Regions from separate parts of the Actinoplanes sp. NPDC051346 genome, predicted to be linked through region 2. Evidence: riboswitches for the same ligand, from Rfam matches in the RefSeq annotation. Region 2 holds a riboswitch; the other holds the start of a gene.
The links. Region 2 has a riboswitch for glycine ahead of gcvP (aminomethyl-transferring glycine dehydrogenase). Riboswitches for the same ligand answer to the same signal wherever they lie in the genome.
Positions count from the first base shown of each region.

Region 1: linked by a shared signal. The riboswitch ahead of AB0M36_RS10200 (L-serine ammonia-lyase) and the one ahead of gcvP (aminomethyl-transferring glycine dehydrogenase) in region 2 are both predicted to bind glycine.

Region 1 is NZ_JBFBAJ010000003.1:419,548-427,108, forward strand. Features, by position in the region: gene AB0M36_RS10180 (hypothetical protein) at 124-708, shown strand; gene AB0M36_RS10185 (hypothetical protein) at 729-1,052, shown strand; gene AB0M36_RS10190 (hypothetical protein) at 1,869-2,471, shown strand; gene AB0M36_RS10195 (hypothetical protein) at 2,514-2,876, opposite strand; gene AB0M36_RS10200 (L-serine ammonia-lyase) at 3,051-4,361, opposite strand; glycine riboswitch at 4,386-4,487, opposite strand; gene AB0M36_RS10205 (S26 family signal peptidase) at 4,652-5,233, opposite strand; gene AB0M36_RS10210 (hypothetical protein) at 5,236-5,805, opposite strand; gene AB0M36_RS10215 (S8 family serine peptidase) at 5,991-7,561, opposite strand, start outside.
Region 2 is NZ_JBFBAJ010000004.1:526,808-534,368, reverse strand. Features, by position in the region: gene gcvP (aminomethyl-transferring glycine dehydrogenase) at 1-2,606, opposite strand, end outside; glycine riboswitch at 2,682-2,775, opposite strand; gene AB0M36_RS13780 (nucleotidyltransferase domain-containing protein) at 2,835-3,503, shown strand; gene AB0M36_RS13775 (nucleotidyltransferase domain-containing protein) at 3,500-4,243, shown strand; gene AB0M36_RS13770 (hypothetical protein) at 4,261-4,848, shown strand; gene AB0M36_RS13765 (hypothetical protein) at 4,955-5,305, shown strand; gene AB0M36_RS13760 (hypothetical protein) at 5,377-6,318, shown strand; gene AB0M36_RS13755 (insulinase family protein) at 6,315-7,561, shown strand, end outside.

The sequences.
Region 1 (7,561 bases), on a different contig from region 2:
AAGCGCCGTCGTGTCACGCCGAAACACCATGAACAAACAGTCAATTCGCGGCGTCCGGGAGTATGTCCGGTATGCCGTTACAGCCGGCTTACTTTCCCTACAGCAACTAATAATATTTGAAACATGACACCAGCCGGTTCTGTCGCACTCCAGCTCGTCCTCTCCGTCGCCATGGTCATCTTCACCGCGTACGTGGCCGGGCGGGTGCATCAGTGGTACCGGCACGGCTTCGACCGCGACGTGGCCTACCGGGAGGGCTACAACCAGGCGTCGCACACGCTCTTCCAGCTCGCCGTCCGCAACCACCCGGTCGGAACCGCGCCCGGCGCGGGCGGACACCTCACGGCCCCGCCCCGCACGGCCCCACCCCGCACGGCCCAGTTCTCTACAGCCCCGCCACGCACGGCCCAGTTCTCTACAGCCCAGTTCTCCACGGCCCCGGTCTCTACAGCCCCGCTCTCTGCAGCCCCGCTCTCTGCAGCCCCGCTCTCCGCCCCGCCCTCCTCAGGACCGTTCTCCTCGGCCTCGCTCTCCTCAGGCCCGCTCTCCACAGCCGCGCCCTCGGCAGCCCCGTTCCCCACCGCGCCGAACCCGGCCCCCGCCCAGGTCCGCGCCGTCGTTGCTCTGCACCAGCTGCCGGAGCGCACCGCCGCCGACGGCCACGCCGAACGCCGCGAGTCCGCCCGCCTCCTTCACCACCGGGTCTGACCACAGAAGGGATCAGAGTCATGACAGTGCCCGGCAACAGCATCATCCAAGCGCTGTTCGCGCTCGCCTTCGTCGTCGCCAGCGGGTACGCGGGTGGACGCATTCACCAGTGGTACAAGCAGGGACTGGACCGGGACGAGGCCTACCGCACCGGTTACGACCAGGCCTCGCACTCCATGTTCGACCTGGCCATCCGCAGGCGGCAGCAGAACCCGGCAGAGGGCGGCCGAGGCATCGCGGCGAAGGAGCGGCACCATCTCGTCGGCCACGCCCGCCGGCGCATCCAGGCCGAGCCGGAACCCAGTTCGGGCGGGCGCCGCCGACGGCGCTTCGGCCTGCGCTGAGCGAAGGATCCTGCCCGGAGCAAAGAGGACCTGCCCTGAGTAGAGAGATTCCGCCCCGAGCAAACCGATCCTGCGCTGAGCTGACGAATCCTGCGCTGAGCAGAAGGCCCCTGCGCTGAGCAGAACGCTGAGCCCCTGCGCTGAGCAGAACGCTGAGCCCCTGCGCTGAGCAGAACGCTGAGCAGAAGGCCCCCTGCGCTGAGCAGAGGGATCTTGCACTGTCCGGAGGGACGCTGCGCTGAGCGGAAAGATCCCGCACGGAGCGGAGGGACACCGTTGCGGATTAGGCCGAACGGCACGGGCGAACCACCGCTCGGGACAGTCCGCTGTGCACCGCGCGCCGTTGCGCAACGACGCTCCGGAGACGACCATTCAGGTATGCGGCCACGATCGCCGGCTCCCGCGCGAGATGAGCCACATTCGTCACAGATGCTCGGGTTTGCGTGCTCGAGTTCTTACTGTTAATCGTGATGTAACCGCAGGTCAACCGCCGTGGCTCGGGGGCACCGGCGGGCCTCGCGAAGATCACCGCGTGGTCTCCGCTCCCCCGGAGGAATTAGCCCGTACCGGCCGTCCTGACTGAGTCATGCGCCGGCAACGCGAGACGGAACGCCGATCTCGGCATGCGTGTGCATCGGGCACTGTGGTGTCACCACGCCGCATCTCGACATGCCGGCGCGGTAACCGGCTGAACCACCCGCAACCCCGCAGAAGGAAGCCCCGTATGCGTACGTTCCGCAGACGGCTCGCCCCTACCGCGACGCCCCGCACCGCGAGCACCGCCGCTGAGGCCGGTGCGGAATCGTGAGGCGGGCCGTGCTGAGCAGCGAGAGACCCGGGAACGTCCGGGCGCGGGCCTCCACCGGACCCCCGCCCGCCAGCGAGCCTGATCTCGACGACCCCGTCACCCTGCCGCCGCCCCGCCGGCGAGGACTCGACCAGCGAACCCGGGGCATCCTCGTGGCCGCCGCGGTGGCGGCCGCCATCGTCAATGCCAGCGCCATGTGGGCGTACTGGAAGATCACGGGCTCGGGAAGCGCCTCGGCCGGGGCGGGCGCTTATGTGGAGATGGGACTGCGGGGACGCTCCAGCCTCGACGTTCCGCTGACACCGGGTGGCACCGGCGACCTGACCGTCACGGTCTCGAACGACAACGACTTCGCCATCCGCGTCACCTCGGTCGCGGCCGGCACCGGAAACGTCATCGCCGACGACGAGCACCGCGAGAACGGCTGCGACCGGCACGGCGTCACCTTCGCGCGGCCGGAGCTGGCGGTGCGGTGGGAGGTCGCCCGCAACGACGTGGCGGTCTTCACCGTGCCCGGCGGCCTACGAATGGCGGCCGACGCGGACCCGACCTGCCTGGGCGCGGTCTTCACCGTCCCCGTCCGCGTCACCGGCGAGTCCCGCCGCCCCTGACGGACACCGCGGAGAGACCCGCCGAGGAAGCCGGGCATGTGGTCAGCGCGGCGAGGCGTCCCAACCGGCGTCGCGGCATGCCTGGGTGAGGGCGGTCGCGCCGGACTTCCACTCGGCATCGCTCTCGTTCGCGCTGCGGCCCATCGCCACGGCACGGTCCGCGATCCGCTCGTTCTCACTGCCGGTCGACCACTTGTTGACCTCGTCGGCGAGCGAGAGGCGGGCCGTCCTGGTGGCGGCGTCGTCAAAACCCTCGGCGAACGTGGTGCAGGCCCGGTCGGCGGCGTCGTCGAGGCGGCCCGGACCCGCCTCCTGGGCGGACCGGCTGATCACGAGGCCGACAAGGACCACCGCGACCACCGCGACGCCGATGGCGAGCTGGCGCTTGTTCAGCTTTACCTTCACCGGTTTCCGCTCCCACGTCGGCGAGTGTCCGGAATGCACATTATCCGGCCCCGCCGTCCGACCAGCGACCGCACCGCCTCCCCCGCCACCACCAAGTGCGCGGCCCGACCTAGAGCCGAACCGCGAGCCAAGACCAGGCCGCCGGCCGAGACCGGACCGCGAGCGTCCGTCAGCTCAGCATTCGACGACGGTGACGGCGAGCCCGCCGCGGGACGTCTCCTTGTACTTGCTCGACATGTCGCGCCCGGTGTCGCGCATCGTGCGGATCGCCGTGTCGAGGCTGACCCGATGGTCACCGTCACCGTTGAGCGCGAGCCGGGCCGCGTTGATCGCCTTGACGCTGGCGATCGCGTTGCGCTCGATGCACGGGATCTGCACCAGTCCGCCGACCGGGTCGCAGGTGAGGCCGAGGTTGTGCTCCAGGGCGATCTCCGCCGCGTTCTCCACCTGCTCCGGGGTGCCGCCGAGCACCTCGCACAGCGCGCCGGCCGCCATCGCCGCGGCCGAGCCGACCTCGCCCTGGCAGCCGACCTCGGCTCCGGAGAAGGACGCGTTGCCCTTGATGAGGATGCCGATCGCGGCGGAAGTGAGCAGGAAGCGGACCACGCCGTCGTCGTTGGCGCCGGGAACGAACTTCATGTAGTAGTGCAGCACCGCCGGGACGATGCCGGCCGCGCCGTTGGTCGGGGCGGTCACCACCCGGCCGCCGGCCGCGTTCTCCTCGTTGACCGCGAGGGCGAAGAGGTTCACCCAATCCATCACGTGCAGCGGGTCGGCGTCCAACCCCCGGGCGAGCTCAGCGTGCAGCGCCGGTGCGCGCCGTCGTACCCGCAAGCCACCCGGCAGGATGCCGTCCGTACGCAGACCGCGCGCGACGCACCCGCGCATGACCTCCCAGATGTGCAGCAGGCCGGAGTGGATCTCTTCGGTCGTGCGCCAGGCGCGCTCGTTGGCGAGCATCACGCCCGAGACGGACGTTCCCTCCTGGCGGCAGATCCTCAGGAGCTCGTCGCCGGTGCTGAAGGGATGCGGCAGCACGGTCGCGTCTGGGTCCGGGCCCGCGCCCTCCTCGACCACGAAGCCGCCGCCGACCGAGTAGTAGGTCTGCTCGGGGCCGCCGTCGGCGCTGAACCGCAGGGCGTTCGGGTGGAAGGGCAGGCTGCGTCGATGCCGGACGAACTCCACGGAGATCGGCCGGGTGCCGTTGAGCAACAGTTTGCCGTCGGTGCCGATCTCCTCGACGCGCACGCCGGCGCGGTCGGGGTCGATGGTGGCGGGATCCTCACCCTCCAGCCCCAGCAGGATGGCACCGTCGGTGCCGTGGCCGCGGCCGGTCGCGGTGAGCGAGCCGAACAGTTCGACGCGGATCTGGGTGGCATCGGGATGCGCCGCCGCGAAGAGCCGTGCGGCCCGCATCGGGCCGACGGTGTGCGAGGACGACGGACCGATCCCGATCGAATAAAGGTCGAAGGCGCTGACCGCCATGAAGGCTCCCTGGTCGCAGATGACCCTCCCCGCTCTGTCATCTATACCTGAGAGCTTCACCGCCGCGAGGCGGTTTGCACCGTGGGTGCGGGTCCTGGTTGGTCCCGGCTTTCCAGAGTCGCCTCGCCGTTGGCGGTAACTTGTGCCTGAGAGATTCTCGGGGAGGAGTTGCTCCTTCGGCGTCCCGACCGGGGTCGGATGCTCTCCCGCCAGGGCTCGAGCAGCGCAATCTTCAGTTGTGGGCCGACCGTAGAAGCCTTACCGCGAGCCGTCAAGTCGGGCGCGTCGGGTCACTCCGGCTGGCGTGCGGGGCGCAGGGCCAGGGCGACCGCGCCGAGCACGGCGACCGTCTGGGCCACGAACATCGCCGGGTCGCCCTCTTTCAGGTCGAGCGTCGCCAGCGCGACCCCGGGGATCAGCAGGCGACCAATGCCCTTGACCTGGTCGGGGGCCGTACGGAAGCTGTCGTCGCTGCCGTTGGCGTCGCCGCGCGTGATCAGCAGTCCGTTCTCGTCGAGGCCGGCGATGCGGTGGATGCGGGTCTGCCCCGGGTGTTGCGGGTCGGGGATGACCACGACCTGGCCGACGAGCGGGGTCCAGTTCTCCGGCGGTGCGGAGGTGACGGCGACGTCACCGCGGTGCAGTGACGGGCTCATCGACTCGCTGACCACCGCGACCGGGGTCCAGCCCCAGATCGCCGGGACCGAGCTCCACGCGATGAGGGCGCCGACGCCCGCCAGGACGGCGAGGGCCACGAGCCGCAGCAGCAGCGATGGCAGGCCCTGCGGGATGTGCCGACCCCACGGGGTGCGGCGGCGTCCGGCCGGCGGCTGGGTTCCGGCCCACCCGGCCGGAGCGGACATGGTGGTCATGATCAGCTCGCTGCTTCCCACTTGAAGGTCGCCGCGGCGGATTTGCCCTGCGCGCTGTCCGGCGTGCTCGCGTTCACGGTGTACGTGATGTGGTAGGTCTTGTTGCTGGCCGACGCCGGGGCGAACGTGCCGACACCGTTGTTGAAGTTGTTCTTGGCGCTGCCGAAGTTGGACAGCGTGCCGGTGTAGGCGGTGCCCGTGGCACTGAAGCCGGTGCAGCTGCCGAAGCCGCCGCCGGTGCCCTCTTCGATCACCAGGTCGACGTATGGGGCAAGGTCGCCGGAAACGGCGGTGCCGTACATCTTCACCGTGGCCGAGAGGCTGCCGGTGTACGAGACGTTGATGCACTTGTCGCCGGTCGAGCCGGGCCGCAGGTTGGTGGGCGAGAACATCACCGTATCGTTGTCGTCGTCGCTGAGCGTGACCGTACCCGCGTTCCAGCTGTTGGCCGCGTTGCCGGTGTTCGCCGTGAAAGCCGCGCTTGAGGCCTGCCACATGACGCCGGAGCTGATCACGATTCCGCCGGTCACCGTCAGCGCCACCGCCAGCATCTTCGTTCCGCCGAGCTGCATCCTGTGTTCCTCTCACCGACCGGCGCACCGGCCATCTCTCGCTGTCGGAGGGATAGTTCGGCGGGATTCCTCAACCGCGTCTCAAGCCGCTGTCAAAACCACGGCAAGGCTGAAAAGAAATCTCCGGACCGGAAAAAGCCGCTGGGTGGACTCGCGTCCACCCAGCGGCCCGGTGATCCCTGTTGTCACTCGTCCGGGTCAGGCAGCAGGTATCCGGCCGCCCGGATCGCCGCCGCCAGCGTCGCCGCCGGCGGTTGCGCCGGGGCTGCCGGGGCGGGTGGGGCGAACGGGACACCCGCGGCCTGGGGAGCGCCGTACGACGCCCACTGCGGGACCAGGCCGACCGCGACGGCCGCGTCCGGGACTCCGGCGCCACAGCGGTACGGGTCGGTGCCCGGCATCGGCCGACAGCTCGCCTTGATCAGCTCGGCCAGGCGTTGCACCCGGGCCGGGCCGCGCATGCCGAAGCCGTAGCGGAAGTCCGGGTGGTGGGCGAGGACCAGGCCGGCCAGCGCGGCGATGTGGGTCGCGGCTACCGGGGTGCCGTCCAGGGCCGCCCGGCCCTCAGTGCCGACGGCGGAGATCACCGCGACACCGGGTGCGCACACGTCCACCTCGGGGCCCGCGCAGCTGGACCGGGCGACGTAGAACCCCTCCCGGGTCGGCATCCCGGCCTGTTGGGCCGCGTGGTGGCTCTCCGGCGGGTACGTGCCCACCTGACCGATGGCACCCACGGTGAAGATGGGCGCGAGCGTGCCGGGGAACGTGACCGGTCCGCCCGTGTCGCCGGCCGCCGCCACGCAGAGGATGCCGGCCTGCCGGGCCTCCTCCAGCTTGTAGGCCACCAGCCCGGCCACACCGTCCGCGTAGACGCCGAGGTCGATGACGTCGACCTCCTGGGCGATGCAGTAGTCGATCGCCTCGATCAGGTCGCTGAGCCGCCCGGGCAGGGCCCGGCAGACGTGCACCTCGGCCTCGGGGGCCAGGCCACCGGCCTGATCGCCGTCGACGCCGGTGATCAGCGCGACGGTGTGGGTGGAGCGGCCGATCGTGTCGGAGTCCCAGGCCTTCTCGTCCTGGCCGACCACGTTGATGCCGGACATGACGCCCTCGGCGGCGCCGAGGCGTCCGGCGTCGACGCCCGAGCCGATGACGGCGATCCGTACGCCATGGCCGCGGTAGGTCGGGGGAATCCGGTCGAAGTTCATCACGCGGCGAGCCCAGCCGTCGCCGGCGACTTCGCGTGGTGCGCTGTCGAGCCGCCTGCAGACCACCGGGTTCACCTCTGTCGCCGACAGGAACGGCGAGTCCAGCATGACGCTCCAGCAGTCGGCCCGCGGGCGCACATAGACGCCGCGTACGGCTTCGAGGGAGTCGGCCGGCACCGCCAGCTCCACGCCGCCGTTGCCGTCGGTGCGGCCCACGACCGGGTAGAGGCCGCCGTAGACGTAGACCGCCGCGTCGCGCAGCGGTTCGTCGCGCTCGTCGCGTACCCGCAAGCGCACGGTGACCGACTGGTCCAGCGTGCCGGTGCCCGGGATCATGGGCGGCACCGGCAGTTGCTCACCGTGCCGGAGCGGGTGGTCGATGTCGACGTGGAATTCGGGTCGCGCCGCGAGGATCGCTGCCTGCTCGTGGGTGGTCTCCACTACCGCGACCGCCGGGTACGGGCTGCGCTGGGTGGGAGCCTCGCTCGACTCGCTCGCGGCGCTGCGGATGACCCGCAGTACGTGCAGGTCGGGGTTGCGTTGCATCG
Region 2 (7,561 bases):
GGATTGTCGTCCCGCGGCCACTCGCCCGCCGCCACCCGGTCGATCTCACCCTTGATCGCGATCATCGCGTCACAGAACCTGTCCAGCTCCGCCAGGTCCTCGCTCTCGGTCGGCTCCACCATCAACGTGCCCGCGACCGGGAACGACATCGTCGGCGCGTGGAAGCCGTAGTCGATCAGCCGCTTCGCCACGTCGTCCACCGACACGCCCGTCGCCTTCGTGATCGGACGCAGGTCCAGGATGCACTCGTGCGCGACCAGGCCCTCGTTGCCCGCGTACAGCACCGGGTAGTGCTCCCGCAGCCGCGCCGCCACATAGTTCGCCGCCAGCACCGCCACCGCCGTCGCCTGCGCCAGCCCGTCCGGACCCATCATCCGCAGGTACGCCCACGAGATCGGCAGAATGCCCGCCGAACCGTGCGCCGCCGCCGACACCGCGTGGTGGTCACCCGGCTCCAGGGGGTCGCCCGGCAGGAACTCGGCCAGGTGCTCGCGCACCGCCACCGGGCCCACACCCGGGCCGCCGCCGCCGTGCGGAATGCAGAACGTCTTGTGCAGGTTCAGGTGCGACACGTCCGCGCCGAACTTGCCCGGCCGGGCGTACCCGACCAGCGCGTTCAGGTTCGCGCCGTCGACATACACCTGGCCGCCCGCGTCGTGCACCTTGCCGCACAGCTCCGCGATGCCCCGCTCGTAGACGCCGTGCGTCGACGGGTACGTCACCATGATCGCGGCCAGCGCGGCACGGTGCTTGGCGATCTTCGCGTCCAGGTCGGCCAGGTCCACGTTGCCGTTGTCGTCGCAGGCCACCACGACCACCCGCATGCCCGCCATCACCGCGCTGGCCGCGTTCGTGCCGTGCGCGCTCGACGGGATCAGGCACACGTCACGGTGCACGTCCCCGCGCGAACGGTGGTAGCCCCGGATCGCCAGCAGGCCCGCCAGCTCACCCTGCGAACCCGCGTTCGGCTGCACGCTCACCGCGTCGTACCCGGTGACCTCCGCCAGCCAGGCCTCCAACTGCGCGACGAGAGCCTCGTAGCCCGCCGTGCGCGACGCCGGCGCGAACGGATGGATGTTCGCGAACTCCGCCCAGGTGACCGGCTCCATCTCCGTGGTCGCGTTCAGCTTCATCGTGCACGAACCCAGCGGGATCATCCCCCGGTCCAGCGCATAGTCAGAATCGGACAGGCGGCGCAGATAACGCAGCATCGCCGTCTCCGAGTGGTGCGTCGAGAACACCGGATGGGTCAGGTAGTCCGTCGTGCGCGCGAGCGGGCGCGCACCACATTCCGCCGGCGCGGCCGGCGCGGCACCGAAGGCCGCCAGGACGTCCGCCACCACCGCCGCCGTCGTGGTCTCGTCGCACGACACCGACACCCGGTCCTCGTCGACGAAACGCAGGTCGATGCCGGCCGCGGCCGCCGCCGCGACCACCGCCGCCGCCCGACCGGGCACCACCGCGGTCACCGTGTCGAAGAACGCCGCGTGCGCCACCTCGACACCCGCCGCCGTCAGGCCACCCGCGAGCGCCAGCGCGTGGTCGTGCACCCGCTCGGCGATCGCCCGCAGCCCACGCGGGCCGTGATAGACCGCGTACATGCTCGCCATAACCGCCAGCAGAACCTGGGCGGTGCAGATGTTGCTCGTCGCCCGCTCCCGGCGGATGTGCTGCTCCCGCGTCTGCAGGGCGAGCCGGTAGGCCGGGGCGCCGTCCGCGTCGCGGGACACACCCACCAGCCGGCCCGGCAGCGAACGCTCCAGACCGGCACGCACCGCGAGGTAACCCGCGTGCGGGCCACCGAAGCCCAGCGGCACCCCGAACCGCTGCGTCGTCCCGGCGGCGATGTCCGCACCGATCTCACCCGGCGCCCGCAGCAGCGTCAGCGCCAGCAGGTCCGCCGCCACCGTCACCAACGCGCCCGCCGCGTGCGCCGCCTCGACCAGCGCCGCGTGGTCACGCACCGCGCCGGAAGCCCCCGGATACTGCAGGTGCAGGCCGAAAAACTCCGCCGGCAGCTCCCCGTCCGCGTCCAGGTTCACCAGGCGCAGCTCGATGCCCAGCGGCTCCGCGCGGGTCCGCAACACGGCGAGGGTCTGCGGCAGGGTGTCCGCGTCCACCGCGTACACGTTGCTCTTGCTCTTCGACGAACGGCGCGCCAGCGTCATCGCCTCCGCGACCGCCGTGCCCTCGTCCAGCATCGACGCGTTCGCCGTGGTCATGCCGGTCAGGTCCGTGACCATCGTCTGGAAGTTCAGCAGCGCCTCCAGGCGCCCCTGACTGATCTCCGGCTGGTACGGCGTGTACGCCGTGTACCACGCCGGGTTCTCCAGCACGTTGCGCCGGATCACCGCCGGCGTCACCGTGCCGTAGTAGCCCAGCCCGATCATCGACGCGCTGACCTCGTTACGCCCCGCGATCTCCCGCAGCTCGGCGATCGCCTCCTCCTCGGAGGCGGCCGGCGGCAACTCCAACGTCCCGTGCCAGCGGATGACCTCCGGGATCGCGGCATCCATCAGCGCCTCCATCGACGCGTACCCGATGGCCTTGAGCATCTGGGTCTGCGCGTCCGAATCGGGACCGATGTGGCGATGTGCGAACGTCATGGCGGCTCCAGAGGGCTACAGAGGTCGACGGGCAACCTCCCCCTCTGTCATACCCACGAGCGCACTCCAGAGTCGCCTGCCCCCGCGGTCCTTTTGCCTGAGAGGTTCCGGGGAGGATTTGCCCCTTCGGCGCCGCCGGCGAACCGGTGGTCTCTCCCGCGTGGGTGGTACGGCTGCGAACAACCTACCAGCGCGGTTGTCCCGATCACCCGACCTAGGCTGTGGCGTGTGACCTATCCGCCTCACACCATCCTCGCGGTCGTCACCGGCTCCCGCGCCTACGGGCTCGACGGACCCGACTCCGACCACGACCGCCGAGGCGTCTACGCCGCGCCCACCCGCGCCTTCTGGCACCTCGACAAGCCGCCCACCCACCTCGACGGCCCCCAGCAGGAGCAGTTCTCCTGGGAGATCGAACGGTTCTGCACCCTCGCCCTGCAGGCCAACCCCACGGTCCTGGAGGTCCTCTGGTCACCGCTGATCGAACACGCGACCCCCGACGGCCACGAGCTGCGCGCGGCCCGCACGGCCTTCCTCTCCCGACGCCTCGCCCACACGTACGGCGCGTACGCCCGCGACCAGCTCAAACGCGTCGCCTCCCGGCGGGCCCGCACCGGCGAGACCAACCACAAGCAGGCCATGCACATGATCCGGCTGCTCCTCGCCGGCGCCCACGTCCTGCGCACCGGCGACATCCTCCTCGACGTCAGCGCCCGGCGTGACCGCCTCCTGCGGATCAAAACCGGTGGAGAGGCCTGGGAATCCGTGGTCTCGTGGTCCGACGAACTGCTCGCCGACCTGGACGCGGCCGAGGCCGCCACCGTCCTGCCGGCCGAACCCGACCGCCAGACGATCGACGCGCTGCTGACCGGCGTACGCGAAAGGGGTCTGACGTGACCGTCGACGTGCCCGCCTGGGCCGCGGAAGCCGCGGACCTGCCCTACCCCACGATCTTCGTGACGGTCAGCGGCGCCCACCTGTACGGCTTCGCGTCCGTCGACAGCGACCTCGACCTGCGGGCCTGCCACCTGCTGCCCGCCGCGGAGGTGGTCGGCCTGCGCACCGGCCCCGAGACGATCAGCTCCGACACCTGGCGCGACGGCGTCGAACTCGACGTGGTCAGCCACGACCTGCTCAAGTTCGCCCGGCTGCTGCACAGCCGCAACGGCTACGTCCTCGAACAGCTGCTGTCCCCGCTGGTCGTCACGACCTCGGCCACGCACCGCGAGCTGGTCACGCTCGCGCCCGGGCTGATCACCCGACACCATGCCCACCACTACCTCGGCTTCGCCGCCACCCAGGCACGGCTGTTCGCCGAGACCGGCGAACTCAAGCCCGCCCTCTACACACTGCGCGTGCTGCACACCGGCATCCACCTCATGCGCACCGGCGAGGTGATCGCCGACCTCAGCGCGCTCAGCGAACTGCCGTACGTGCCGGAGCTGATCGCCAACAAGCGCGCGGCGGAACACGGCGCGTTCCCGGAGCAGCTCAAGGAGGCGGTCGAGACCGACGTGGCGCGGCTCCGCGCCGAGCTCGAGGCGGCCCGCGACTCGTCCCGCCTGCCCGACCAGGCCGACCCGGCGGCGGTCGAGGCGCTGCACGAGCTCGTGGTCCGGGCCCGCCTCGCGGGGTGAGCTGGCACGATGGCGCGATGCTGTGGCCGGTCCTGCTCGACGCTTGTCCCTGCGACACCCCGTGGGCGGTGGGTAAACGGGTGTCGACTCCCCTGAGATGGATTCACGACCCGGAACTTCCCGACGATCTGGTGCTGCGCGAGACCGTCGTGCGGTCCAGCCCGTTGCGCAATGTCTTTGGGGAGCAGTGGGCGAACCTCATCACCTCAGGCGATCTGCGCGCGGTTCTGCAGGGCGACTACCGGACGGGAGAGGTCACGCTCGACGGGTGCCTGGCCCACGACACGTTCTTCGAGGGCCTCAGTGACCTGCCTGTCACGGTGGGCGTCGTCCGGCGGATCCGCCTCGTGCAGTACCTGTATGACCGCGGCGCCGAGGACTGGGTCCGCCGCCCGGTGGGCCCCCGCCTGATTGACGTGCCCGACACCGACGACCTCCCCGACGACCCTCCCCTGTTCGACGCGGAGCCGACGCCCCCGGACTGGGAACCCGAACCCGGCACCATGCGGCTCTTCAGCCCCGAGGAGTGGTTCCGGCTGGTCCGCGACAAGCTGCCCGAGGAGCAGTGGCAGGCCCGCGGCTTCCTCGTCGATCTGGAGGCCTGAGTCGGCGAAGCCGTCGTGTTTGGTGTGGGGCGGCGCCCTGCGCCTAGAGCATCCTAGGAACCTAGGGGTTATCCGTCGGGGCGGGCGGCGGTCTACGCTGGTCACCATGTCCACCCGCGCGCTCGACGCTCCGGTCGTCCATCTGGCGCGCCCGCACCGTCCCGTGCTGGTCGCCGGCACTCTGGCCGAGCTGACCGGGCCGACCCGCGGGCTGGTCGAGCTGCCCCTGCGGCTCTGGTGGCATCCACACCGGGCCTTCGACCTCGGCGAGCACACCATGCTGCTGTGGATGTACGAGAACGTGCTGCGGGAGGCTGTCCGGGTCGACGAGCTGCGCGAGCACCTCGACGCGGCCACGCTCGTGCGGGTCTGGCCGGAGCTGAACCTGCCACGCGGCGTCCGTGCCGCATGGGAGGCCCGCCACCCCGGGCTGCGCCGGGCCGCCCTCGCCAACTGACCCGGCAACCAGCCCGCAACCCGGCGGCACCCGGTTTCGCAACCGACCGTCCTCACCCTTTCCCGGTGCTCATGAACCCCGGCGACGTGGTCCTCGACCCGGCAGCAGCCCATCCCGAGCTGACCACCCTGCGCGACGCACTCGCGCGACGAGACTGGTGGGGCTGCCGGGCCGTGCTCGACGGTGCCACGCCGGGCGCCCGCTCCGGACTGCTGCACTGGGCCGCGGAGGAGGAGATCGGCGACTTCGCGCAGGCGGTCTGGGAAGCCGACGCCAGGGACAACACGGCCGCCGCGCTGCTCGGCCTGCGTCTCATCCACACCGGCTGGGAAATCCGCTCCGCGGCCCGAGCCCAGTACGTCAGCCGGGACCAGTTTGAGCGCTTCCACGACTACCTACGGCGCGCCGAGGCGGTGCTGATCGACGCGACGGCGCGGCAGCCGCGGGATCCGGCGCTGTGGGTGGCGCGGCTACTGACCGCCCGGGGCCTCTCGGTGGGCCAGGCCGAAACCCGCCGACGCTACGACCGGCTCGCCGCCGCCGACCCGCATCACCTCCCGGGGCAACTGCAGTACCTGCAGAGTCTGTGTCCCAAGTGGGGCGGGAGCTGGGAACGGCTGCACTCCTGGGCGCGAGAATCGATGCTGGCCGCACCGCCCGGCGCGCTTCAGGGCAGGCTGGTGGCCGAAGCGCATGTGGAGCACATGATCGGGCTGGAGCAGACCGATCCCGCGGCCTACCTGACCGACGCCACCGTGAGGGAAGAACTGTACGAGGCCGCGCACCGCTCGGTGTGGCATCCGGACTTCCGCCGCGAGCCGGGCTGGGTCGGCGCCGCCAGTACGTTCGCGATGGTGTTCGCCGTCGGCCGGGACCACGCCGCCTCCGCGCCGCTGTTCGCCATGCTCGGCGACCTGGCCGCCGAGCATCCCTGGCGCTATCTGGAGGACGACGTGGTCTCGACGATCAAACGGTATCGGCGCGCCGCGCTGGCCTCCGGAGCCGTCCGGTGATCGCCCGGAGTGAGATCGGCGGGGTACCGGTCCTGCACGGCCCCACCACCGGGCCCGCCCGCGCGGGACTGGTGTTCCGGGTCGGCATGGCCGACGAGCCGATGACCCGCCGGGGCATCACCCACCTGGTCGAGCACCTCGCGCTGTCCCCACTGGGACTCGCCGACTTCCACTACAACGGCTCGACCGGCACCCAGTTCACCTCGTTCCACATGACCGGCACGCCCGACGAACTGGCCGGCTTCGTCGACGGCGTCTGCGCCGCCCTGCACGACCTGCCCCTGCACCGCCTCGACACCGAAAGGGACATCCTGCGGGCCGAGGCGCACTCGCGGTCGCACAGCGCCCACGAGCCGCTGGCGCTGTGGCGGCACGGCGCCCGCGACCATGGTGTGCTCGCGTATCCGGAGTGGGGCCTCGCCGCCATCACCCCGGACGACCTGCGCTACTGGGTGGCGCGGTACTTCACCCGGGACAACGCCGTGTTGTGGGTTGCCGGCGATCAGGTGCCCGTGGGCATCCGACTGCCCCTGCCGGGCGGAACCCGGCAGCCGTCACCCGCGCAGTCCTCAGCCCTGCCCGTCACCCCGGCCTGCTTCGCCGGGCCCGACGGAGTCGTGGGCTGGAGCGCCGTCGTGGGCGCCGGCCCGGCCGCCGTCGTCTTCGCGGACGTGCTGGAACGGACGATGTTCCGGACGCTGCGCCAGGAAGCCGGACTCTCCTACGCCGCCAATACCAACTACCACCCGATGGGTACGGGCACCGCCCTCGTCACCGCACTCGCCGACTGCCTGCCCGACAAGCAGGGTGCCGTGCTCGGCGGGTTCGTCGACGAGCTCGCGGCGCTGCGGGTCGGCCGGATCGACCCCGCCGACGTGCAAGCGGTGATCCGCAAGCGGCACGAGGCCATGCTGCTCGCCGAACAGCAGGGCGACCGGCTGCCGGAGCAGGCGCGTGCGCTGCTGGCGGGGCGGGACATCCCGCCGATCGAGGCGGAACTAGCGGCACTCGCCGCGGTCACCCCGGACGACGTCACCGCCCTGGCTCAGCAGGCGTACGCGACCGGCCTGCTGATGACGCCGCCGGAAACCACGGGCACCTGGGCCGGCTTCACCGCCGCGCCCACCGCGTCGGAGACGGTCGTGACCGGTACGCCGTACGCCTCCCTGGAAGAGCCCGGCACCCACCTGATCGTCGCCGCCGACGGGGTCAGCCTCGCCGGCGACGACCGTCGCGCCACCGT